3 linked regions of the Hyphomicrobium denitrificans ATCC 51888 genome follow. The protein of the gene in region 2 interacts with the protein of the main gene of each other region in a pairwise test. Links are inferred from orthologs where the notes say so. Each region holds a gene or a part of one and is shown on either strand. Other genes may lie near its edges.

Region 1 (8,025 bases), 2.3 Mb from region 2 along the record:
GCGATTGCGTTTGCGGGCTCGAAAGCCCCACAACTGTCGTCAGCCAGCTATGCGGCCTCGCCTTTTGCTGCCTTGGCCTGAATGACGCGTGCGAGCTGGGCTCCCGGCTCCTTGACGGTCCGGGCGATTTTCGTCGCCGGAGCGTTGAGAAGACCGATGAGTTTGGCGCGCAGTTCATCAAGCGACGGCAGGTCGGCGAGCGCTTTCACGCCGTTCGCGTCGAGGATGGTCTTGCCCATCGCGCCGCCGAGGATCACGAGCTTTTCGTTCGCCTTGGCATACGTGACGGCAGCCTTCGCCGCGGCGATCGGGTCTTTCGAGAAGGCCAGAATGGTCGGCCCCTTCAACAAACCTGAAAGCTGTTCGGCGTCGGTATCCTTGAGCGCGAGCTGCGCCAGCTTGTTCTTGGCCACTTTCACAGAGCCGCCAGCGTCTTTGACGCGCTTGCGGAAATCTGCGGATTGGGCGGCCACGAGGCCGGTGTTGTGGGCGACCACAACCACGCCGGTGCTTTTCAGCTCGGCATGGAGATGATCGATGAGCTCACGTTTCGCGGCTCTATCCACGTCTCGTCTCCTTGCTGCGGAGCCTCATTCACGAAGCTCCGCGGGTTGCACCTTGCCGCCCATTCCGCGAGCGGAATCGGACGACGGGTAGTCTGTCCTCGTTCCCGTGCACTGCTTGAACGGCGGCACGGTGCTGACCCAGAAGGTTCAAACCGAATGCGAGGCCTGCACCTCAAATCCGATCTACTTCTGTCTCATGCAGGCTCTCCCGGAAGAGATTTCGGCCGACCCGCGAACGGGCTGGCACCTACAGTCTCGGACAGTTTCGAACCGGAGCTCGAAAGCCCCGGTCCGGGTTTTCCGGGTTGCCCCGGAATTCGCAAATATCTTAGACCACCGGTCCCGACGAAACGGTCGCGGTGTCGAGCTTGAGGCCAGGCCCCATCGTCGACGACACCGACACCTTCTTCAGGTACGTGCCCTTGGAACCCGTCGGCTTGGCCTTCACGACCGCATCGACGAACGCCTTGATGTTCTGGACGAGTGCTTCCTGCGAGAAGCTCGCCTTGCCGACGCCGGCGTGAACGATGCCGGCCTTTTCGACGCGGAACTCGACGGAGCCGCCCTTGGCGCCCTTGACTGCGGTGGTGACGTCCATCGTCACCGTTCCGACGCGCGGGTTCGGCATCAGGCCGCGCGGGCCCAACACTTTGCCGAGGCGTCCGACAAGACCCATCATGTCCGGCGTCGCGATGCAGCGATCGAAGTTGATCGTGCCCTTCGAGACGATCTCGACGAGGTCTTCCGCGCCAACGATGTCCGCGCCTGCTGCCTTGGCTTCGTCAGCCTTGGCGCCCTTCGCGAAAACAGCGACGCGCGCCGTGCGGCCCGAGCCGTTCGGCAGATTGCAGACGCCGCGAACCATCTGGTCGGCGTGCTTGGGATCGACGCCGAGGTTGACGGCGACTTCGATCGTCTCGTCGAACTTCGCCTTGGCGCGGTCCTTCAGGATCTTCACGGCTTCGTCGACACCGTAAGACTTGCCTGCGGGCAGGCCCTGCTTGACGGTGAGCATGCGCTTGCCGCCGGCTTCGCGCGTTTCCTTGATCTTCTCAGCGCTGATTTGAGCTTTTGCCATCGGACTACTCCACCACCTTGAGACCCATCGAGCGCGCGCTGCCTGCAAGCGTGCGGGCGGCGGCATCGATATCGTCGGTGTTCATGTCCTTGAGCTTGCCCTTGGCAATCTCTTTCAGCTGCGCAATCGTCACCTCTCCGGCAACCGCACGGCCCGGCTCCTTGGAGCCCGTGCCGCCCTTGCCCGTCGGACGAAGGCCCGCGGCCTTCTTGATCAGGAAGGTTGCAGGCGGGTTACGCATCTCGAACGTGAAGGAGCGGTCGGAATAGACCGTGATCTTCACCGGGATCGGCGTGCCCTGCTCGAGGTCCTTCGTCTTCGCGTTGAAGGCCTTGCAGAATTCCATGATGTTGACGCCGCGCTGGCCAAGCGCGGGACCGATCGGCGGCGACGGATTCGCCGCGCCTGCCGGCACCTGTAGGTTGATATAGCCGTCGACTTTCTTCGCCATAGTCCCCTTCACTCATTAGAGCGTGAAGACGTCGTCGGACGTCACGCTCAGGGTTAGCGGTTCAACGGGCCGGATCGCTTGCCACGAACTCTGCCCTCCCGCACGTCACCGCCCCAGAGCCGAAACCCCGCCGCGGTTCCCGATGCTGAAGCACCGGAATTCTCAAACTCTCGCGCAATGTCCCGGCATAGCCTTCGCCGGAACGTCGCCCTCAACTCGCAATCTTCTCGACCTGCCCGAATTCGAGCTCGACCGGCGTCGGACGGCCGAAGATCGACACCGCGACCTTGACCCGCGACCGCTCCTCGTCGACGTCTTCGACGACGCCCGTGAACGACGCGAACGGGCCGTCGGCAACCTTGACGTTCTCGCCAATCTCGAAGGTGATCGTCGGACGCGGACGCTCGACGCCTTCCTTCACCTGATTAAGGATGCGCAGCGCCTCATCCTCGGGGATCGGCATCGGTTTGTTGTCGGCGCCGAGAAAGCCCGTGACCTTCGGCGTGTTCTTGATCATCACGAACGCCTGGTCGGTCATCTTCATTTTGACGAGCACATAGCCCGGCAGAAACTTGCGCTCGGTCGGAATCTTGCGGCCGCGCTTGACCTCGACAACCTCTTCGGTCGGCACGACGATCTCTTCGAACAGATCATCAAGACCACCAGCCTTCGCGCGTTCGCGAATGGCGTCGGCGACCTTGCGCTCGAAATTCGTGTAGGCGTGGACGATGTACCAGCGCGTTCCGGCCACCGACTTTTTTTCTTCGCGATCTTGCGCGACAACCATTCTCAAACGCCCTCTAGCGCGTCACCAAGCCAAATACCGAGAGCTGATGCTCAACTGCCCACCCCAAGAACGAAGCGCACGATGTGGCTCAAAACCTGATCGACGAGCAAAAAGAAAACAGAGGCGAACGCGACCATGATGAGCACCATCAAAGTCGTGATCCACACCTCTTTCCATTTCGGCCAGGTGACCTTGGAGACTTCCTGCCGAACTTCCTGGATAAAGGTTATGGGATTGAACTTCGCCATTAAAGTGCTTTCTATGCGCAGATGCGACAACATGCCGCTCCAGCCCCGTCGTTGATTGACCGGGCCGGTCGGCAGATCAGACCTAGCTGAGGCTGGCAGGGGCGGAGGGTCTCGAACCCCCGACCTTCGGTTTTGGAGACCGACGCTCTACCAATTGAGCTACACCCCTTAAACCCGACGCGAGCAAAAGCCCGGGCGTCGCGCAGCCTCTTTCGGGGCGTGTTTCCTTAACTGATGTCATCGCCCTTGTCAGCCCCATGCGCGAGCTTTTTTGTCCCGGCTGCCGTTATTCAATAGGAAATGTCGAACTGTCGGCTTCAGCGGCCGGTCCAGGGACCGGGAGCACCGGCAGCACCACCCGGCGACGACTGCGCCGAACCCGCGATCGGCTCGACAACGACGGCCGATCCATAGGCCAGCACCTCGGTGACGGCGGATGCAATCTCGTTCGCATCGTATCGCATCGCGATAACGGCATTGGCGCCCATGCTTTGCGCGTGCTCGACCAAGAGATCGAAGGCTTCCTGGCGGGCTTGTTCCGCGAGCTTGGTATACACGGAGATATTGCCGCCGAAGAAAATCTGAATTGCGGCGCCGAGGTTGCCGACGACACTGCGTGACCGCACCGTCAAGCCGCGAACCAGGCCGAGATGGCGCACGACGCGGTAGCCTTGAATCTCATTCGTCGTAACAACCAGCATGAAAATCCCCTGTTTCGCCGTGCGGGCGGAATTGCGCAGTCTGAACGCAACTTAATGCAATAGAGCTTGGCTGGCGACCGCTGAAGTTGCAATGCTCGACGCTTGCGCGCCGGGATTTGCGCTTCGCACCCCAGCGCCTGCCGTCGATCGCCGAACCCAAAGTTGCATCAACACGATCTGACTTGAAGGGGCTTGTCGTCGTCACGCCTTACGTTATCAGCTTAATTGCCTCACATTCGCGGCGGCACCTGCCCGGCCTCGATACGTTGCCTTTCTGACGATGACTAAATCCCGCCCCTATTATTCGTTCAAAGCCAGCGCCATGACATTCACACCGCATCGTCGAGATGTTCTTTCCGGAGCCTTGGCCGCATCGGTCGCGGGCTGGGCGCTTCCCGCACGCGCCGCCTCTGTCGGAGCCATGGCGCTCGGAAATGCGGAGCCGTTCTCCTTCGACGACCTCAAGACGCGCGCCAAGGAGCTGGCGAAGGCCCCTTACACACCGCCTCCGAAGCCGGCTGACTCCGATCCTCTGCGCGGCATGACGTTCGATACGTTCGCGCAAGCCATTTATAAGCCCGAGATGGAGCTTTGGCGCGACGTGCCGGGGGCACAGAAGGTGCGCCTCTTTCCGCAAGGACGTTTCTACGCGGAACCGGTCAGCATCTACGTCATCGAGAACGGCCAGGCGCGTCAGGTCGTCTATACGCCCGACCTGTTCAACATGCCCTCCGACCATCCGTTGCGGACGTTGAAGTCTGCCGGCTTCGCGGGCTTCCGCCTGATGAGCCGCGGCGGCGTCAGCGACTGGCTCTCCTATCTCGGCGCATCCTACTTCCGTGCCTCTGACCCGCAGGATCAGTACGGCGGATCGGCACGCGGACTCGCCATCAACACCGGACGACCGGAAGAATTCCCGCGTTTCACCTCGTTCTGGCTCGAACAGAACGGTGCGGGCATGACGATCTACGCTCTTCTCGAAAGTCAGAGCGTGACCGGCGCCTACCGCATGGACAGCCGCCGCATTCAAGGCGGACAGGGCGGCGCATTGCAGGACGTCGAATGCGAACTCTTTTTCCGTGCGCCTGTCGACTTGCTCGGCATCGCGCCTTTGACCGGCATGTTCTGGTACGGTGAAAATTCGGGGCACTTCCGCGGCGACTGGCGCCCTGAGGTTCACGACTGCGACGGCCTCTCGCTGTGGACCGGCACCGGCGAACGCATCTGGCGTCCCGTCGCCAACCCGCCGCGCATCGTCACCAACAGCTTTTCGGATGAACATCCCAAAGGCTTCGGCCTCGTCCAGCGCGACCGCAACTTCGAGAACTATCAGGACGACAGCCTGTTCTACGATCGCCGCCCGAGCATGTGGGTCGAACCGCTCGGCGATTGGGGCAAAGGCTGTGTCAATCTCGTGCAGTTGCCGACGACGAACGAGACCGAAGACAACATGGTCGCGTTCTGGACGCCTGAGCAGAAAATCGTCCAAGGCACGGTGATCAACACGAAGTATCGGCTGTATTGGGGCGTCGATGGCCCACCGACCGGCGACGTCGGCCGCATCGTCGCGACGCGCATCGGGCTCGGCGGTCTCGGCGGACGCGACCTCGATCTCCGCCACACCAAGCCCGGCGCGCGCAAATTCATGATCGACGTCGAAGGCAAGGTTCTCGAAGAGCAGACCCGTTTCGGCGGCACGCATACGGTCGTGACGACCACGCGCGGCAAGATTACCGGCGTCGAAGCTTTCCCCGTCGTCGGCACCAAGCGTTGGCGGATGATGTTCGACCTCTCCGATCTCGACGGACAGGAAGCCGACCTGCGCGCGTTTCTGCAAAAGGACGGCGTCGCACTGAGCGAAACCTGGATCTATCAGGCGTTTCCGTAAGCGCCGATCCGAATTCTCAAACGACGCGAACGCTAATTCTTGAAGTCCCTAATCCCTAATCCCCAATCCCCTCACTGAAGCCCAATTGTTGCCATCGATTGACGCGACGCTGTGTTACCGCCACGCACTCGGCCTAACCGGTGTCGCATGTCCTATCGCGTCTTCTCAATTCCGCCCAAGGTTCGCATTCGGGAGAACATCGATTTTCCCGGTCCGGTCGTCATTGACGGCACCGTTCTGGGCGACATCAGCTGCATGTCGCTCGTCGTCGGCGAGCGTGGCATTGTCGACGGCACGATCAAGGCCGACCGCGTGACCATCCTCGGCGAAGTCTCGGGCGAGATCTTCGCGACACACATCACTCTGAAGCCGTCGTCAGCCGTCGCCGCAAATATTTTCCATAAGCATCTCTCCGTAGAAGACGGCTGCCTGTTCGAAGGCAACTCGCGCCGCCACGCCGCTCCACTGGAATTGACTTGAGGTCTTCGCTGCTCGTCCAACGCAAAGATTGCAAAGCGTTGGCAAGCGAATTTGCCAGACCTCCACACCCGCTCGATTGATCTGCGGCACCGGCCAGCTAAAACCGTTGCTGGCGCGGATGCTTTGTGGGTAGCGCCGATTTTATCGCGAGCGCCGTTGCGGCCAAGCTTGAACGCTGAACGGCGCTAAGCATGCTGCCATAGCATGCATTCCTTTTTCTAACTCGAAGCCAGGAGTGCCGATGTCACGCTCGAAGTACATCCTCTTTGCCTTCGCGATCGCAGCTCTAACATTGACCGGTGCCGGTACCGGCGCGGAAGAAATCAATCACGAGAGCGAAGCGTCCTGGGCCAGCATCCGAAAGGATACATTCGGCCAGCAGGACATGATCGACGGCAAGGGGCTCCTGTCGCTGGAGGCTCCGGAACGCGCCGAAGACGCCGCCGTGGTTCCGATCACGATACGTCTGGCGCCTGAACTTGCGGACAACGTCAAATCGCTGACGCTGATCGCCGACGAAAATCCAGCTCCGGTCGTCGCAACCTTTACGTACGGAGAAGCGGCGGGACGCGGACCGCGCACCCTGGCGACACGCATTCGTGTGGACCGCTACACGTTCGTACGCGCCATCGCGGAAAGCTCGGACGGCAAACTGTATATGACGAAGGCTTTCGTCAAAGCGTCCGGCGGCTGCTCGGCGCCAGCAAGCCGCGACGCCGAGGAAGCAGCGAAATCCATCGGCAAGATGCGCATAAGGACCGCCACGGGCAACGCCGGCAAGTCTGACCTCGGCGAAGTCATGATGCGGCATCCCAATATTTCAGGTTTGGCGATCGACCAGCTTTCGGGAGGGTATCCGCCCGCGCGCTTCATCTCGCATCTGTCCGTCACGGCGGACGGCAAGCTCGTCTTCGCCATGGAAGGCGGCATCTCGATCAGCGAAGACCCGCATTTCCGGTTCAGCTATCTGCCCGGCGCAAGCGACCGCCTCGAAGTCACCGCTGAAGACACGGATGGGACGAAGTTCTCAGGACGCTCCGGCAACCCGTCCTGAGGCCGGCACCGCCAACAGGCGTCCGCCGCGAGGTTATGGAGCGGGTGATGGGAATCGAACCCACGTATTCAGCTTGGAAGGCTGCTGCTCTACCATTGAGCTACACCCGCATCCTGTAGCGAAAGCAATTACTTAGGCAATCGCCGCGGCGCCTGGAACACTTTGTTCCCAGAGCATCCGGTTCTATAAATGCCCGCGGCTGATTTTGGAAGCGACAGATGCGCGGCGGAGTGACGTAATTTTCACAACGCACGGCGGACGGATTAGCCCGCATCCGGCGCTCCCAAGTCTCGGAACGGCCATCAAGCGGCGCTACCCGCCCCGCAGGCGGGGATGATACGCTTTGCCGGGGTTGGGGGCGTCGCGGGAACCGCAAAGAGCGGGTGGGGAACGATGAGAAAGGGCAAAGGCTGGTACGCGGCTTTCGCGTTTCTCTTCATAGCGTCTTTCGTGGCGATCTACGCCGCTACCGGACAAGACGCCATAGGAGCGGCCGCGCGATTTCTGTCGAACGGCGTCATCCTGGTCCGCAACATCATCGCACGTTCCGCCGGAAGCTTCCTGAAACTCCTGGCACAGGGCGTCGGATTGCGGCGGCTTTCGCGGTTTCTCGCGGCCGGGGCGAGCATAGGCCTCGGATATGCCGCAAGCGTCGTCGTCAGCGACAAGACCGTCCGGCGAGCACATGGCTGGCGCGAGAAAGTCCATACCGCAGCCAGGTTCGCCCGACGCACATGGCATGAAGCGCCTTTACTCGCGAAAATCGCTGCCG
Region 2 (7,956 bases):
CCAGCGCCGCGTTGATGCCGGCAAGCAGCCCCTGCGCGCCCGCTTCCTCGTACCCGGTCGTACCGTTGATCTGCCCGGCAAGAAACAACCGCGGCAGACGCTTCACTTCCAACCCGGACGTCAGCTCCCGCGGATCGACATAGTCGTATTCGATCGCATAGCCGGGCCGCTTGATGACGACATTGGCGAGGCCCGGCATCGTCCTGAGAAACGCGTCCTGCACCTCGACCGGCAGCGACGTTGAAACGCCATTCGGATAAATCGTGTCGTCATCGAGCCCTTCCGGCTCGAGGAAAATCTGATGCGAGGAGCGGTCCGCGAAACGCACGACCTTGTCCTCGATCGACGGGCAGTAGCGCGGCCCAATGCTCTCGATTTGCCCCGAAAACATCGGCGAACGCGCGAGATTCGCACGAATGATGTCGTGCGTTTCCGGCGTCGTGTAGGTGATCCCGCACGCGATCTGCGGCGTCGTCACCCGCTCGGTGAGAAACGAGAACGGCACCGGCTCGTCGTCGGCCTTCTGCATCTCGAGGCCGGACCAATCGATCGACTTGCCGTCGAGACGTGCGGGCGTTCCGGTCTTCAGGCGCCCGAGCTTCAGACCCAGCGCATAAAGACGATCCGACAGCTTCAAGGCGGGCGCTTCCCCGGCGCGACCAGCCGGGATCTTCTGCTCGCCCATATGAATGAGGCCGTTGAGGAACGTGCCCGTCGTGAGCACCACCGCCCCGGCGCTCAAAGCTCGGCCGTCGCCCGTAACGACACCCGCGACCCGGCCATCCTCGACGATCAGGTCCTCGACTCCGCCCTCAACGACATCGAGTCCAGGAATGGCGGCGATTTCCGCCTGCATGGCCTGACGGTAAAGCTTCCGGTCGGCCTGGGTCCTCGGACCATGTACCGCCGGCCCCTTCGAACGATTGAGCAGCCGGAACTGGATGCCGGCTACGTCCGCGACCCGGCCCATCAGACCGTCGAGCGCATCGATTTCCCGGACGAGGTGCCCTTTTCCGAGCCCGCCGATCGCCGGATTGCACGACATCTCGCCGACGGTCGCGAACGAATGGGTCACCAGTGCCGTGCGCGCACCCATCCGCGCTGCAGCGGCCGCTGCCTCGGTCCCGGCGTGCCCGCCGCCGACAACAATCACGTCGTAGGTTCGAGAAGTCATGGGCAGATCCCTACCTCATCCCCAAACGGCGCAAAAGGGCGCTTCTTCGCGCCTCAACGCCCGGCGAGGCCTCAAAAACACCGCCTCAGCGTTCGAGTTGGTTAACAAACTTTGATTCACGTGAAACAAAACGGTTCAGCCGGACTGAGTCCCGTCAAGCTGATTCACGTGAAACACTCTGTTAACCACGTCATTTCCCGATGCAGAACCGGCTGAAAACCTGATCCAGCACGTCCTCGACATCGACGCGGCCCGTAATTCGCCCGATGGCATGAGCCGCCCGCCGAACGTCCTCAGCCCGGAGCTCGACCGCTCCAGAATCCCCGTTCAGAAACGCTTGGATCTCGTCCCTGGCCGCTTCGAGGCTTTGCCGGTGCCGCACCCGCGTCAACGCTGGGTCCGTCCGCGTCCCGACGGCCTCGCTGGCACGCCGGGCAATCTCAGCCACCAGCCGGTCCAGGCCCTCGCCGGTTACAGCCGAGACCGCCAGCAAATCTGCTGTTGATTCCCGGCAAAGATCAGCTTTGGAACGAATTGCAAGGCTTGTTTCACGTGAAATTGGCTCGGGAGGCGTTGAGTCGCCCGCCTCGCTCAACCAAACTACGAGATCGGCATCACGGGCGGCGGCAAGACTGCGCCGAATGCCCTCCTGCTCGACCAGGCTCTCCGCTTCGCGAATTCCGGCGGTGTCCGAGACGACCACCGGCAAACCGGCCAGATCCAGCCGAACCTCGATCACGTCGCGCGTGGTCCCGGCTTCCTCCGACACGATCGCGGCGTCGCGCTTCGCCAGCGCGTTCAGCAGGCTCGACTTGCCCGCATTCGGAGCCCCGAGAAGCGCCACGCGAAACCCGTCGCGCACGATCTCGCCCCGATGCCCGTCATCGAGATGCGCGCCGATTTCCGCCGACAGCGCATCCGCCCGCTTTCGCGCGTCTGCAAACGACGACGCCGAAACGTCCCCTTCGTCGGAAAAGTCGATCGCCGCCTCGGTCAATGCCGCAATCTCGATCAACCGCGTCCGCCAGCTCTCGTAGAGCTTCGACAGCGTCCCCGACGATTGTGCCAAAGCCTGCCGGCGCTGGGCTTCCGTCTCCGCCTCGATGAGATCGCCAAGACCTTCGATCTCGGCCAGATCCATCTTGCCATTCTCGAAGCCGCGGCGCGCGAATTCGCCGGGTTCCGCCAGGCGGCATCCTTTGACTGTTCCCAGCGCACCGAGGATGGCAGCGACCGCAGCCCGGCTGCCATGCCCCTGGAACTCGGCGACGTCTTCTCCTGTTTCGCTGTTGGGTGCCGCGAACCACAATACCACCGCACGATCGAGCGCTTCCCCGGTGTCCGGATGCCGGATGGTCCGGAATGCTGCGACGCGCGGTTTCGGAACCGGCGCCGTCATCGTCTCCAGCACGTTCCGCACGGCCGGACCGGAAATACGAATGACGGACAGCGCCGCACGTCCCGGTGCGCTCGAAAGCGCAAAGATAGTTGAAGCATCAGTCATGGCATTCGCGTACTCGTACATCCGCGCCTTCGCAACATGATCCACCCTTCAGACCGCCGAGCAGACAGTCCGACATGAGCGAAAACCGACTGCAGTACGAGACGAGCCCCTATCTTCTTCAGCACAAGGATAACCCGGTGCATTGGTGGGCCTGGGGTCCCGAAGCGCTCGCGGAAGCCAAACGCACCGGCAAACCGATCCTTCTGTCCGTCGGTTATGCGGCCTGTCACTGGTGCCACGTGATGGCGCACGAGAGCTTCGAAGATCCCGGCACCGCCGAGGTCATGAATGAGTTCTTCATCAACATCAAAGTCGATCGCGAGGAGCGTCCCGATATCGACGCGATCTACATGGGCGCGCTGCATCAGCTCGGTGAGCAAGGCGGCTGGCCGCTGACGATGTTCCTCGACAGCGATGCGAAGCCGTTTTGGGGCGGCACCTATTTTCCACGTGAAGCGCGCTACGGCCGTCCTGCGTTCGTGACGGTGCTGCTGCGGATCGCGGAAGCCTACGCCAATCAGCGCGACGACGTGCGCAACAACACCGAAGCTCTGCTCGCTGCGTTGAAGACGGCCCCAGGAGACAACGCGCCCCGGCAGCCGCGACCTGCCACCGAGGATGTGGCCGCTGCCATCTCGCGCGCCGTCGATCGCGAGTATGGCGGACTGTCCGGAGCGCCGAAGTTCCCGCAGTGGAGCATCTTCTGGCTGCTCTGGCGCGTCGGCATTCGCGATGACAATGCGGACGCCAAGAACGGCGTCATCACGACCTTGCGCCATATCTGCCAGGGCGGCATCTACGATCATCTCGGCGGCGGGTTCTCGCGCTACTCGGTCGATGAGTACTGGCTCGTCCCGCACTTCGAAAAGATGCTCTACGACAACGCGCTGCTGATCGATCTGATGACCGAGGTCTGGCGCGAAACACAGGACCCTCTCTTCAAGACACGCGTCGCCGAAACGATTGCCTGGATCGAACGCGAGATGATCGGCGAGGCTGGAGGCTTTGCCGCTTCGCTCGACGCCGATAGCGAAGGCGAGGAAGGCAAGTTCTACGTCTGGAACGCAGACGAAATCGAAGACGTATTGGGCGCGGAGGACGCTGCGTTCTTTTCACGTGTGTACGGCGTCGTCCCCGGCGGCAACTTCGAGGGTCATACGATCCTCAATCGACTGGGCTCTCTCGCATTCCTGTCGGAGGAAGACGAAGCGCGTCTCACGAGTCTGCGCGCGAAACTGCTGGAGCGCCGCGCCTCGCGCATCCGGCCGGGATGGGACGACAAGATCCTCGCCGATTGGAATGGTCTCGCGATCGCCGCGATCTCGCGAGCCGCAATCGTGCTCGAACAGCCCGCGTGGCTCGCGCTAGCGGAACGCGCGTTCTCAGCCATCACTACCAAACTCGCCGCCTCGGACGGCCGCCTGTTCCACGCCTATCGCAGCGGCCTCGCCAAGGCACCGGCGACGGCATCCGACTACGCCAACATGACCTGGGCCGCGATCCGCCTGTTCACCGCCACGGGCTCCGAACGCTATCTCGACCAGGCCCAGCAATGGACCCGCATTCTGGACAAGCACTATTGGGACGAGGATCGCGGCGGTTACTTCACCGCCGCCGATGACACCTTGGACGTCGTCGTCCGGTTGAAATCCGCGACCGACGATGCCGCCCCCAACGCAAACGCCATACAACTCTCAAACCTCATCGCGCTCGCGGCTTTGACGGGCGATGCGGCATACGACGATCGGGCACGCCGCCTCTCGCAGGCGTTTGCATCCGCCGTGGCACATACGCCGATCAGCCACTGCGCGCTCCTCGCGGCGGAACTCGACGCGGATCGTGTGGTTCAAGTCGCAATACAGGCGCCCCCGGGACCCTGCGACCTCCGCGGCGAACTGCAGCGGTTGTCCATCCCTGGAGCCTTGGAATTCGTAGGTTTGAGCGAAGCCCAATCGGGGCAAAGTTCACTGTTCGGCGGGAAGTCGATGATCGACGGAAAATCAACCGCTTATGTTTGCGTCGGCCCGGTCTGCAGCGCACCCATCCAGGAGCCCGAAAAACTGCGCCAGGCTTTGCTCGGAGCAAGAACCGGAGCCGGCGTCGCAGCCTGATCGTTTACCGGATTGAAAACCTGCGCGGATCATGTGCTTGGCGATGATCCTGCCTGAGGACTATACAAGCCCTATGAAAACTCTCCGTGAGATCGTTCGATACGGCTACGCGCCGTTTATGATGTTCGGATTGACGGGCGCTGCCTACTGGGTCGTGTCCGAGCTTGTCGTCGCCCGTGGGCTCACATGGGCGTACCTGCTGATCGTCCCGCTGCTCGGCATCGCATACCTCTGCGCCTTCGGCGCCGAAAAGATCGCGCCGTTCTTCGAGGACTGGAACGATCATCACGCCCACGGCGACACGCAGACCAATATCCTGCACATCATCGCTTATGAGACCTCCGCCATCAACGGCGTGTTCCTCATCCCGGTCATCTGCTGGCTGTTCCCGTTCCAGGGTTTGTGGCCCACCGAATGGCCGATGTGGGGCCAGGTGCTGATGGCCTTCCTGGTCGCCGATTTCGCCTTCATGGCGATGCACTACCTGAGCCATCGCCTGCCCGTGCTGTGGCGCCTGCACTCCGTGCATCACGGTGTGGGCCGTCTCTACGGCCTCAACGGCGTGATCCGTCATCCGCTGCACCAGGTGATCGACATGGTCGTCGGCAACATGCCGCTCGTCATCATCGGCATGCCGGTGCCGGTCGCCGTCGTGCTCGGCTTCCTGATCTCGGTGACGCTGATCGTCCAGCACTCCAACGTCGATACGCGCCTCGGACCGCTGGCACGCCATCTTTCGATTGGCCGCGTGCATCACCTCCATCACGTGAACTGGGGCACCGAGGGCGATTGCAACTTCGGTCTGCTGCTGACGGTTTGGGACCGCCTGCTCGGCACATTCCATGAGAAGCCGCCGCGCCCCATCACCTCGAAGGACATGGGTGTCGACGAGCTACCGCACTTCCCCAAAGGCTTCGTCGAACAGATGGTGCTTCCGTTCGTATACAAGCCCGGCGCCGGCGAGCCCGAGCGGTATAAGCCGAAGTCCGAGACCCCGGCCCAGGAAGCCCGCCGCCTCTTGGACGCCGCGGAATAAGATTTCGCGCTACAACTCGGCTCAATGCTCTCCAAAGCATTCGACACAAAAAAGGCCGCCTCGAACGGGCGGCCTTTTGATTTTCCCGTGAAACGATCGCCTCACGTATTCATCGACTGGAAGAACTCGCCATTGGTCTTCGTCGAGCGCAGCTTGTCGATCAGGAACTCGATCGCGTCCATCGTGCCCATCGGATTGAGGATGCGGCGCAGGACGTAGACCTTCTTGAGCTGATCGCGCGGCACCAGCAAATCCTCTTTGCGCGTGCCGGAGCGCGCCACGTCGATCGCCGGGAACACGCGCTTGTCCGAGACCTTGCGGTCCAGGATGATTTCCGAGTTGCCTGTACCCTTGAATTCTTCGAAGATCACTTCGTCCATGCGCGATCCGGTGTCGATCAGCGCTGTCGCGATGATGGTCAGCGAACCGCCTTCCTCGATATTGCGGGCCGCACCGAAGAACCGCTTCGGCCGCTGCAACGCATTCGAGTCGACGCCGCCAGTCAAAACCTTGCCGGATGACGGAACAACAGTGTTGTAGGCACGACCGAGACGCGTGATCGAGTCGAGCAGAATGACGACGTCCCTCTTATGCTCAACGAGACGCTTAGCCTTCTCGATGACCATCTCCGAGACTTGGACGTGACGTGACGGCGGTTCGTCGAAGGTCGAGGAAATCACCTCGCCTTTGACGTTGCGCTGCATGTCGGTGACTTCTTCCGGCCGCTCGTCGATCAGCAGCACGATCAGATAGCACTCGGGATGATTGGCCGTGATCGAGTGCGCGATGTTCTGCAACAGCACGGTCTTACCGGTGCGCGGCGGCGCGACGATCAGGGCGCGCTGGCCTTTGCCGAGCGGCGACACGATATCGATGACGCGCGAAGAGAAATCCTTGATCGTCGGATCTTCGATCTCGAGCTTCAGCCACTTCGTCGGATAGAGCGGCGTTAGGTTGTCGAAATGGCTCTTATGTTTGGCCTTCTCGGGGTCTTCGAAGTTGATGTTCGAGACTTTGAGCAGCGCGAAATAGCGCTCGCCATCCTTCGGCGACCGGATCTGGCCTTCGACCGTATCACCGGTCCGAAGCGCAAATCGCCGGATCTGCGACGGCGACACATAAATATCGTCGGGACCGGGAAGATAGTTCGCTTCCGGCGATCTCAAAAAGCCGAAACCGTCCTGCAGAACCTCGACGACTCCAGTCGCCGTGATTTCGGTTTCCTGCGTCGCGAGCTGCTTCAGCGTCGCGAACATCAGTTCCTGCTTCCGCAGGGTCGAAGCGTTCTCGACCCCGGTTTCTTCGGCAAACGTGACAAGCTCGGCGGGAGATTTCCGCTTCAGGTCCTCGAGCTTCATTTGTTTCATTGAAAAAGAACTCCGCGGGGGGCGCCACTCGGGCGGTGGCATCGTGGATGTGGTGAGGTGAATGAGATGGCCCGACGGCGACAGAGCGGGCGCTCTGTCATAATGCTGCGGACGTCAACGGGTTTCATGACCACGTCAGAACGTGCCGTCTGCCAAAATCCATATGAGGACGCACGCTTATAGCAGGTCGCCGCGATCCTGCCTAGAGTGTCAAAACGGCTTCACGATCACCATGATCACGATGATGATCATGAGCACGGTCGGAATCTCGTTGATGATCCGCCAGTGCCGGGCCGATTTGGTGTTGCGGTCTTCCCGGAAAGCCCGCGTCGCGGCCGAGAGGTATCCGTGCACGCCTGAGAGAAGCAGCACACAGGTGAGCTTGGCGTGGAACCAGGGCGCCGCCCAATAACCGCTTTGCCATACAAGCCAGATGCCCAGCACCCAGGCGACGATCATCGCCGGCGACGTGATGACGTTGAGCAGCCGCCCCTCCATCACCTTGAAGGTCTCGGACTGAGCGGAACCGACCGGCGTGTCGGCATGGTAGACAAAAAGTCGCGGCAGATAGAGCATGCCCGCCATCCACGCGATCACCGCGATAACGTGGAAAGCCTTGACCCACGGATAGAGCGCGTCGCTGCCCGCAATGATCAGCACGCCGGCAGCGACCGCCGTTATGACCAGCGAGAGCACCGCTCGAACCATCGGTGAGGTCATCGCAGTCCCTTTCGTCTCAACGGCTCCTGCGCAACCGCTCAACC
Region 3 (8,057 bases), 1.6 Mb from region 2 along the record:
CTGTCGGGCTCGTCGCGCTCGGCTCCGGTGCCGGAGTGATCGCGCTGCCCTATGAGATGTTCGAGCTGGCGCGCCGTGCGCCCCTTCTCTTTCCGGCTCACATGATCGCATCGGCGCTTGTGCTTCTGCTGGCGCCCGCCGTTATCCTGACGCGACGCCGTCCCGAGTTTCACAGACCGCTTGGCCGGCTGTTGGGCCTCTTTGTGGTGATTGGTGGGCTGACTGCGCTTCCTGTAGCCATCATAAGTCACTCGACGCCTTTGGCGCGCGCCGGGTTCTTCGCGCAAGGACTGGTCTGGCTCTATCTGCTCGGCGCAGCCTACGTCGCGATCCGCGCACGCGACATTCCCCGCCATGCCCACCTGATGACCGCGATGGTGGCCGTGACGACCGGAGCCGTCTGGTTCCGCGTGATCACCGGCACGGCCATCGCGTTGAGATTGCCGTTCGAGCCGGTCTATGCCGCGTCCGCCTGGCTCGGTTGGATGCTGCCGCTGGCGCTCGTGCTGTCGAACCCGCGAGCTTTCGCGAGGCTCCTGTCGCGATAGCCGCAGCGGCCGCCCTCGCCCGCAACGCCCGCATCCTCTAGTCTCCCCGGCGCAATCGAGAGGATGCTCATGACGGACGCCATAAAGCCCTCGCGCGACATCGCGCGGCTCATCGAAATCATGGCGGCGCTACGGACGCCGGTCACCGGCTGCCCGTGGGACCTCGAGCAGAATTTCGAAACCATCGCGCCGTATGCGATCGAAGAAGCCTACGAGGTCGCCGACGCGATCGCCCGCCGCGACCTGCCGGACTTGAAGGACGAACTCGGCGATCTCTTGCTTCAGGTTGTCTATCACGCGCGGCTCGCCGAGGAGCAAGGCGCGTTCGCGTTCGGCGACGTCGTCGAGGCGATCACGCGCAAGATGATCCGCAGGCATCCGCACGTCTTCGCTGACGGCACGGCGCGCGATCCGCAATCGGTCAAGACCGCGTGGGATCGGATCAAGGCCGAAGAGCGCGCCGAAAAAGCCGCCGAGCGCGCCCGGCTCGCGCAGACTGCGCCTGCTTCTTCACCCCTCCCCGTTCGCGAAACAGAGTTAGGCACCGAACCGCAACCATCGACGCTCGCCGATATTCCTGTCGGGCTCCCGGCTTTGACGCGCGCCATCAAGTTGCAGGACAAAGCCGCGAAGGTCGGTTTCGATTGGCCGAACCTCGCCCCCGTCTTCGACAAGCTGAAAGAAGAGATCGCCGAGTTCGAAGAAGTCGCCCTCCCAAATGATCCACGAAGGGACTCTATATTGGCGCCTTCCGACTCGCGTTCCGCGAGCCGGCCGGAAGGCGCGCCACTCTCCGCGTCCGGCGGCCGGCTCCCCGGAGGGGAGTCGCCGGACGCCATCAAAGAAGAGTTTGGCGACATGCTGTTCGTGATGGCGAACATCGCGCGGCATTTGCATCTCGATCCGGAAGCGGCGTTACGCGCGGCGAACCAGAAATTCGTGCGCCGCTTCGCGCATATCGAAACGCGTTTGGAGAAGCTCGGCAAAACCCCGTCGCAATCGACGCTCGAAGAAATGGACGCGCTGTGGGACGAAGCCAAAGCGATAGAGAAGAGCGCGACGGCAAAAAAAGTTTAAGCGCCGTTGCCCTTCCGGATCGCGTCCGACACATGCTCGGGCCGAAAGCCGAGGCCGATCAGCCGCGCCGGAATGCGCGATAGAAATGGCAAGCTGTTGAACAGGCGAAAGGCGAGCGGAGGCTTCACATCACGCGTTTTCGCGAGCGTTTTCGCAATGACCCGGTTTTGCACTGTGAGTTGCAGGCGCTGGGTCGCATGCGTTGGAAAATCCCGCCGCGCCTGAACCGTCTTGAGATCGTCGAACGTCAGCCGTTTCTCTTTCAACGGCTGCCACAGACTGTTGGCCGCCGCGACGGCATCCTGAACAGCGAGATTGATGCCGACGCCGCCGACCGGGCTCATGGCGTGCGCCGCATCTCCGATGCACAGCAATCCGGGCCTCGCCCATTCGTTCAGCCGATCGACGGCGACGGTCAGAAGCTTGACGTGATCCCAATCGGCGATGGCATCGGCGCGGGACGCTTCGAACGGCAGCAACGCGCCGACCGACTTGCGAAAGGCGTCGAGACCTGCCGCACGCACCTTGGCGTCGTCGCCTTTCGGGATGACGTAGGCGCACTGCCAATAGTCGCCGCGCTGGAGCATAATGAAAATCTGTCCGGCATCGAACCGGGCCTGCGTCTCTTCTGTGTCGGTCGGAAGCCTCGGCAGACGAAACCACATGACATCCATCGGCGCGCCGAAGTTCTCGCTGACGAGACCTGACGCTTTGCGCAGCGTCGATGTACGCCCGTCCGCCGCAACGACAAGATCGGCAGAGACAGTCAGCGGCCCTTCGGGTGTCGTGACTTTGACGCCCGATACGCGACCGCCGTCATGGACGAGATCCGTCGCTTCGGCGTTCATGCGCAGCGAAAACTTCGGATACGCGCGCCCCTTCTCCGCCAGAAAATCGAGAAAGTCCCATTGCGGCATCAGCGCGATGAACTTTGTCGAAATCGGCAGCGACGAAAAATCCGCGAGCTTGATGCGCGTTTCGCCGAACTGCCCGTAGAGCTGCTTCACCTCTTGATGCGGCAGCCTTAGGAACTCATCGAGCCACCCGAGTTCCTCCATCAGACGCAAGGTCGAGGGATGAATCGTATCGCCGCGAAAGTCGCGCAGGAAGTCCTTGTGCTTCTCGAGAACGAGCACATCGACGCCAGCGCGCGCGAGCAGCACGCCGAGCATCATTCCGGCCGGTCCGCCTCCGGCAATGCAGCAGGTGACGTGTTGATCCATAGCGCGAGCTTAGCCCTCCGCGTCAGACCTTCAACCCCGCTTTTCGCAACTGCCCGAGAACTCGGTCTTTCTTTTCGCTCGGAATGCGCAGCCGCAGTTCGATGCTGCCGTCCTTGCGCGCCTCGCGCGCCAGCACGTCACACGTTTCATGCAGCCAGTTGAGGAGCGCCCCAAGGCTGCCGGGAATGATGACGTCGAGGATCTCGTCGGCGACGCTGAGGCGGCTGTCGATCGCGTCGAGCAGCGGCACGATGCCTTCGCCCGTCACGGCCGAAACGAGAACCGGAGGACGTTCGTTGCGCTGGGCTTCGTGTTGTAGCTCCGCGCGACGATCGCCGGTCAGAAGGTCGATCTTATTCCAGACTTCCTGGATATGCCCGTCGACCGGCAGCGTGTCGATGCCGAGCTCGCTCAGAACCTTTTCGACGTCGCGCGCCTGCGCTTCCGTTTCCTCATGCGCGATGTCGCGCACGTGCAGAATGAGATCCGCCTCGACCACTTCTTCAAGCGTCGCGCGGAACGCCGCGACCAGCGAAGTCGGCAAATCCGAGATGAAGCCGACAGTGTCCGACAGAATGATGCGCCGCGCGCTCGGCAGCTTCACTTCCCGCATCGTCGGATCGAGCGTCGCGAACACCTGATCCATCGCGACAACGCCCGCGCCGGTGATCTTGTTGAACAGCGTCGACTTGCCCGCGTTCGTATAACCGACGACGGCTACGATCGGATACGGCACCTTGCGCCGGCCTTTGCGATGCAGATCACGCGTGCGAACGACGTCCTTGAGATCGCGCTTGATGGCGTCGATGCGATCCTGAAGCATACGTTTGTCGAGTTCGATCTGCGCTTCGCCCGGGCCGCCGAGAAAGCCGCCGCCGCCGCGCTGACGTTCCAAGTGCGTCCACGCGCGAACGAGCCGCCCCTTCTGATACGAAAGATGCGCAAGCTCGACTTGCAGGACGCCCTCGCGCGTTCGTGCTCGCGCGCCAAAAATTTCGAGAATGAGACCTGTGCGGTCGACAACCTTCGTGTTCCACGCCTTCTCGAGGTTGCGCTGCTGCACCGGCGTCAGAGCATGATCGACGACGACCAGCCCGATATCGAGATCGCGCACGCGCCCGCCGAGTTCATCGACTTTGCCCGATCCGAGCAACGTCGACGGCCGAGGCTCCGACATGGGAACGATCGCGGAGTCGATGATGTCGAGATCGATGGCGTTCGCGAGGCCGACAGCCTCGGACAATCGGTTTTCAGGCGTGTGCGTTTCGCCCGCGGTCTTAGCCGCATCGCCCGAGCGTTGCGGCCGTTTCAGAACCGGTACTAGGACCAGCGTGCGCGTTCTCGGCTGACGCGTATCTTGACTCGTACGCCGGCGCTTACGAGGCGAAGCGTCCTCGCCGTCTGGATTATTGGAAATTGGTGTCAACCAGTTCCTTCGCCGTCCTGATCGTTGAGATTGACCGGACCGCCCGGCATGATCGTCGAAATGGCATGCTTGTAAACGAGCTGCGAGTGCCCGTCGCGCCGAAGCAGAACGCAGAAATTATCGAACCAGCTGACGATGCCCTGCAGCTTGACGCCATTGATGAGGAAGATCGTCAGCGGAGTTTTGTTTTTACGAACATAATTAAGAAAGGTGTCTTGTAAATTCTGAGTTTTTTCAGCCGCCATAATTTTTGTCCGTTTTTTTCGACGTCTTTTGAAACGCGCCGGGCGCTGTCGGGCTTGAAAAATCGACGAGGCGTCCTAGCGGGGATCTCGACGGGCATCGGGGGGATGACTATCGAAGCGGTGACACTTTACAGGTGTTATTGCCCCGCACAATGCGGCAACATTCGCACTACACGATTGAAATTTCGGCAAGCTCATGGAAGCGCGACCTGAGCCGGCGCACGACCGGACCCGGCCGCCCATCGCCGACCTGCCGCGCATCGATGCTGACTACCGGCATGACCGTGTTCGTCGCCGACGTCACAAAAGCTTCGCGGGCGCCGATGGCCTCGGCAAGCGTGAACGCGCGTTCCTCGAGCTTCAGCCCTTCTGCCGCAGCGACGTCCTTAACGGTCGCGCGCGTGACGCCCGGCAGAATGCGCGGGTCGAGCGGACGTGTCACCAGCACGCCGCCGGGCGTCACGATCCACGCATTGCTCGATGCGCCCTCCGTAATAGCGCCGGATTGATCGACGAACCACGCCTCATGAGCGCCCGCGCTATGGGCCGCGTCCTTGGCGAGCACCGCCGGCAGCAGCATCACGGTTTTGATATCGGAACGGCCCCAGCGATTGTCGGGCATCGTCTTGACGGCAATGCCGTGCTCGGCAAGCTCGTCCGCCCACCCCAATCGCTGCGAGCGCGCGAGAACGACAAGTGTTGGGAAAATTTCCAGACCTGGAAAAGAGAAATTCCTCGGACCTGCCCCGCGCGTCACTTGGAGGTAGACGAGTCCGTCGCGAACGCGATTTCGGCGCACGACTTCGCCGACGATGTGTAAGAGCGCGCCATTCGACATGGGCGCCGAAATCGACAACGCGCCGAGCGAGCGGTTCAACCGCGCAAGATGCCGGGTTGCATCAACTAATCGGCCGCCGCGCACTTCCATGACTTCATAGACCGCGTCGGCAAATTGAAAGCCGCGATCCTCGGCATGGATCGCAGCTTCGGCGTAGCGCTTGTAGGCGCCATTGACGTAGACGATGCGGGTCACGCTGCTGTCCGTCCCTTACGAAACGGATCTGAGATCGCCGGCCCGCTGTTCGGACGAGACGCCCAGCGCACGAAGTTTCCGGTGCAGCGCCGATCGCTCCATGCCGACGAACTCGGCCGTGCGCGAGATGTTCCCGCCGAAGCGATTGATCTGCGCCAGGAGATATTCCCGCTCGAAGATTTCGCGAGCCTCGCGCAGCGGCAACGACATCAGATGTTCCGCGCCGCCGTTGACCGGGAGCGGCACGTTCGAGCCGATTTCATCGGGAAGCATGTCCGCCGTGATCGCGGCGCTTGCATCTCCGCCCGCCAGGATCAGAAGGCGCTCGACGTTGTTGCGAAGCTCGCGCACGTTGCCCGGCCAGTCGTGTGCCTGCAGCACGGCGATGGCGTCCTCGCCGATCCGCCGCGGCGCCAGACCCGACGTTTGCGCAACCTGTCCGACGAAATACTGGATCAGATCGGGAATGTCCTCGCGCCGCTCCGCAAGGCTCGGCACGCGCAACGTCACGACGTTGAGACGATGGTAGAGATCTTCCCGGAAACGGCCTTCGCGAATGTCCTGATCGAGATCGCGCGACGTCGACGAGATGATGCGGACATCGACCGACACCTTCTGGCTGCCGCCGAGACGCAGGAATTTCTGCTCGACGAGCACGCGCAGGATCTTGCCTTGCGTTTCCATCGGCATGTCGGCGACTTCGTCGATGTAGAGCGTGCCGGTGTGCGCTTCTTCCAGCGCGCCGACTTTGCGCGGCCCGCCGGTGCGATCCTCGGTGCCGAACAGTTCTTCCTCGACGCGGTCCGGAACCATCGCCGCCGCATTGAGCACGACGAACGGACCGTCGGCGCGCAGCGACTTCTGATGCAGGACGCGCGCCGCGAGTTCTTTGCCGGAGCCCGACGCGCCGCGCAGCATGATGCGGCTGTTGGTCGGACCGGCCTTGTCGATGTTGTTCTTCAGCTGATTGATCGCCGGCGATTTGCCGATCATTTCGGCGGAGACGACGGAGCGCTCCTTCAGTTCGCGGACCTCGCGCTTCAGCTGCGAAGCTTCGAGCGCGCGCATCGTGACGAGCACCAGGCGATCGGCCTTGAACGGCTTCTCGATGTAATCGTAGGCGCCGCGCTTGATGGCGGTGACGGCCGTCTCGATGTTGCCGTGTCCTGAAATGATGACCACCGGCAGATCGGGATACGTCCGCTTCATGATCGTCAGAACCTCGAGGCCGTCGAGGCGGCTGCCCTGCAGCCAGATGTCGAGAATGACAAGATGAGGTTTTCTATCTTCGATGGCGCGCAGCGCTTCATCACTGTCGCGTGCGAGGCGCGTCCGGTGACCTTCGTCTTGCAGGATACCCGCAATCAGATCCCGAATATCGGCTTCATCATCAACGATCAAAATATCAGCGGACATTACAGCGCTCCTGGGGACTTAAGCTTTTGTATCATGCTCCACTCGCGGCACGCGAGGCATTATGAAGTTGTTCAGTGGAAAGGTCGTGCGTGCTTTCAAGCTTGGTAGGCAATGTCATTCGTATGAGCGCGCCCCGCGTTCTTGTTTCGCTGTGGGGCGCATCTTCGAGCGTCAGCGTGCCACCGTGCTGCTCGACGACTTTCTGCACGATTGCGAGGCCGAGGCCGGTGCCTTTGGCGCGCGTTGTCACGTAAGGTTCGAGCAGCTTCGCACGGTTCTGCTTCGGCAGGCCAATACCATTGTCGATGACCTCTATCGCGACGCGATCGGCGGCCGGCAGAACGCGAACCTCGATCTCGCCTTTGTAGCCATCGGGCCGTCCTTGCGGCTCGCCATAGGATTCAATCGCTTCGGCCGCGTTCTTGATGAGGTTCGTCACCGCTTGCGACACGAGCCGCAGATCGAAGCGTGCGCGCACCGGGCTGCTCGGAATGGAAAGCTTGAAATCGACATCCTTGTGGCCTTCGCGGAAGAGAACCGCCGGCTCCTGCACGGCAAGACGCACGTCCTGATCGGCCATGACCGGTTGCGGCATGCGCGCGAAGGAGGCGAACTCGTCGACCATGCTCTTGATGTGATCGGTCTGCCGCTCGATCGTCTGCGTCAGCGTCTCGAACAGCTCGCGATCTTCCGAGACCTGCTTGCCGAATTTCCGGCGCAGGCGTTCGGCTGAAAGTTGTATCGGCGTCAGCGGGTTCTTGATTTCATGCGCGATGCGCCGCGCGACGTCTGCCCAGGCGCTCGTGCGCTGCGCCTGAACCAGCTCTGAAATGTCGTCGAACGTGACGACCGAGCCGACGTCGCCCTCGCCTTCCCGCTCGTGCGTCACCTTCACGGCGAACGTGCGCTCTTCGTCGCCGATCTGTTTTTTGACCTCGTCGAGGCCCTTGCTCTTGAAGCCCGGCTCGTCGGCGGACCGAAGCGCCGACGCGAATTCCGGAACGATATCGGCGAGCGGACTTCCGACCGCGTTCGCTCCCGCGAGGCCCAGCAGCCGTTCCGCAGAGCGGCTGAGCAACGTGATGCGGC

What was found.
Region 1: the proteins of rho (region 2) and nusG interact in binary tests that used the Escherichia coli proteins (3 or more experiments, as listed by UniProt). The link is inferred for Hyphomicrobium denitrificans ATCC 51888 from one-to-one orthologs.
Region 3: the proteins of rho (region 2) and hfq interact in binary tests that used the Escherichia coli proteins (3 or more experiments, as listed by UniProt). The link is inferred for Hyphomicrobium denitrificans ATCC 51888 from one-to-one orthologs.

What each region holds. Positions count from the first base shown.
Region 1 is NC_014313.1:1,053,849-1,061,873, reverse strand. The notes cover bases 1,095-4,060. They hold nusG (transcription termination/antitermination protein NusG), read right to left. Parts: upstream 2,883-4,060; coding sequence 2,307-2,882; downstream 1,095-2,306. Other genes in these bases: HDEN_RS04945 (YbjQ family protein), read right to left, coding at 3,448-3,831; secE (preprotein translocase subunit SecE), read right to left, coding at 2,933-3,130; rplK (50S ribosomal protein L11), read right to left, coding at 1,649-2,095; rplA (50S ribosomal protein L1), read right to left, coding at 1,095-1,581. In the rest of the region: rplJ (50S ribosomal protein L10), read right to left, coding at 48-566; more of rplA, read right to left, coding at 895-1,094; HDEN_RS04940 (OpgD/OpgG family glucan biosynthesis protein), read left to right, coding at 4,154-5,719; HDEN_RS04935 (bactofilin family protein), read left to right, coding at 5,867-6,199; HDEN_RS04930 (quinoprotein dehydrogenase-associated SoxYZ-like carrier), read left to right, coding at 6,441-7,253; HDEN_RS04920 (hypothetical protein), read left to right, coding at 7,647-8,025. UniProt on the Escherichia coli protein: Part of the processive rRNA transcription and antitermination complex (rrnTAC). The complex forms an RNA-chaperone ring around the RNA exit tunnel of RNA polymerase (RNAP).
Region 2 is NC_014313.1:3,348,604-3,356,559, reverse strand. The notes cover bases 5,060-7,956. They hold rho (transcription termination factor Rho), read right to left. Parts: upstream 7,193-7,956; coding sequence 5,927-7,192; downstream 5,060-5,926. Other genes in these bases: hemE (uroporphyrinogen decarboxylase), read right to left, coding at 7,929-7,956; hemJ (protoporphyrinogen oxidase HemJ), read right to left, coding at 7,403-7,912; HDEN_RS16210 (sterol desaturase family protein), read left to right, coding at 5,060-5,825. In the rest of the region: tRNA uridine-5-carboxymethylaminomethyl(34) synthesis enzyme MnmG, read right to left, coding at 1-1,174; tRNA uridine-5-carboxymethylaminomethyl(34) synthesis GTPase MnmE, read right to left, coding at 1,365-2,678; HDEN_RS16215 (thioredoxin domain-containing protein), read left to right, coding at 2,753-4,789; more of HDEN_RS16210, read left to right, coding at 4,863-5,059. UniProt on the Escherichia coli protein: Facilitates transcription termination by a mechanism that involves Rho binding to the nascent RNA, activation of Rho's RNA-dependent ATPase activity, and release of the mRNA from the DNA template.
Region 3 is NC_014313.1:1,719,316-1,727,372, reverse strand. The notes cover bases 2,896-5,893. They hold hfq (RNA chaperone Hfq), read right to left. Parts: upstream 4,520-5,893; coding sequence 4,271-4,519; downstream 2,896-4,270. Other genes in these bases: ntrX (nitrogen assimilation response regulator NtrX), read right to left, coding at 5,568-5,893; HDEN_RS08295 (D-amino-acid transaminase), read right to left, coding at 4,689-5,552; hflX (GTPase HflX), read right to left, coding at 2,896-4,178. In the rest of the region: HDEN_RS08320 (DUF2306 domain-containing protein), read left to right, coding at 1-548; mazG (nucleoside triphosphate pyrophosphohydrolase), read left to right, coding at 618-1,625; HDEN_RS08310 (FAD-dependent oxidoreductase), read right to left, coding at 1,622-2,848; more of hflX, read right to left, coding at 2,871-2,895; more of ntrX, read right to left, coding at 5,894-6,968; HDEN_RS08285 (sensor histidine kinase NtrY-like), read right to left, coding at 7,000-8,057. UniProt on the Escherichia coli protein: RNA chaperone that binds small regulatory RNA (sRNAs) and mRNAs to facilitate mRNA translational regulation in response to envelope stress, environmental stress and changes in metabolite concentrations.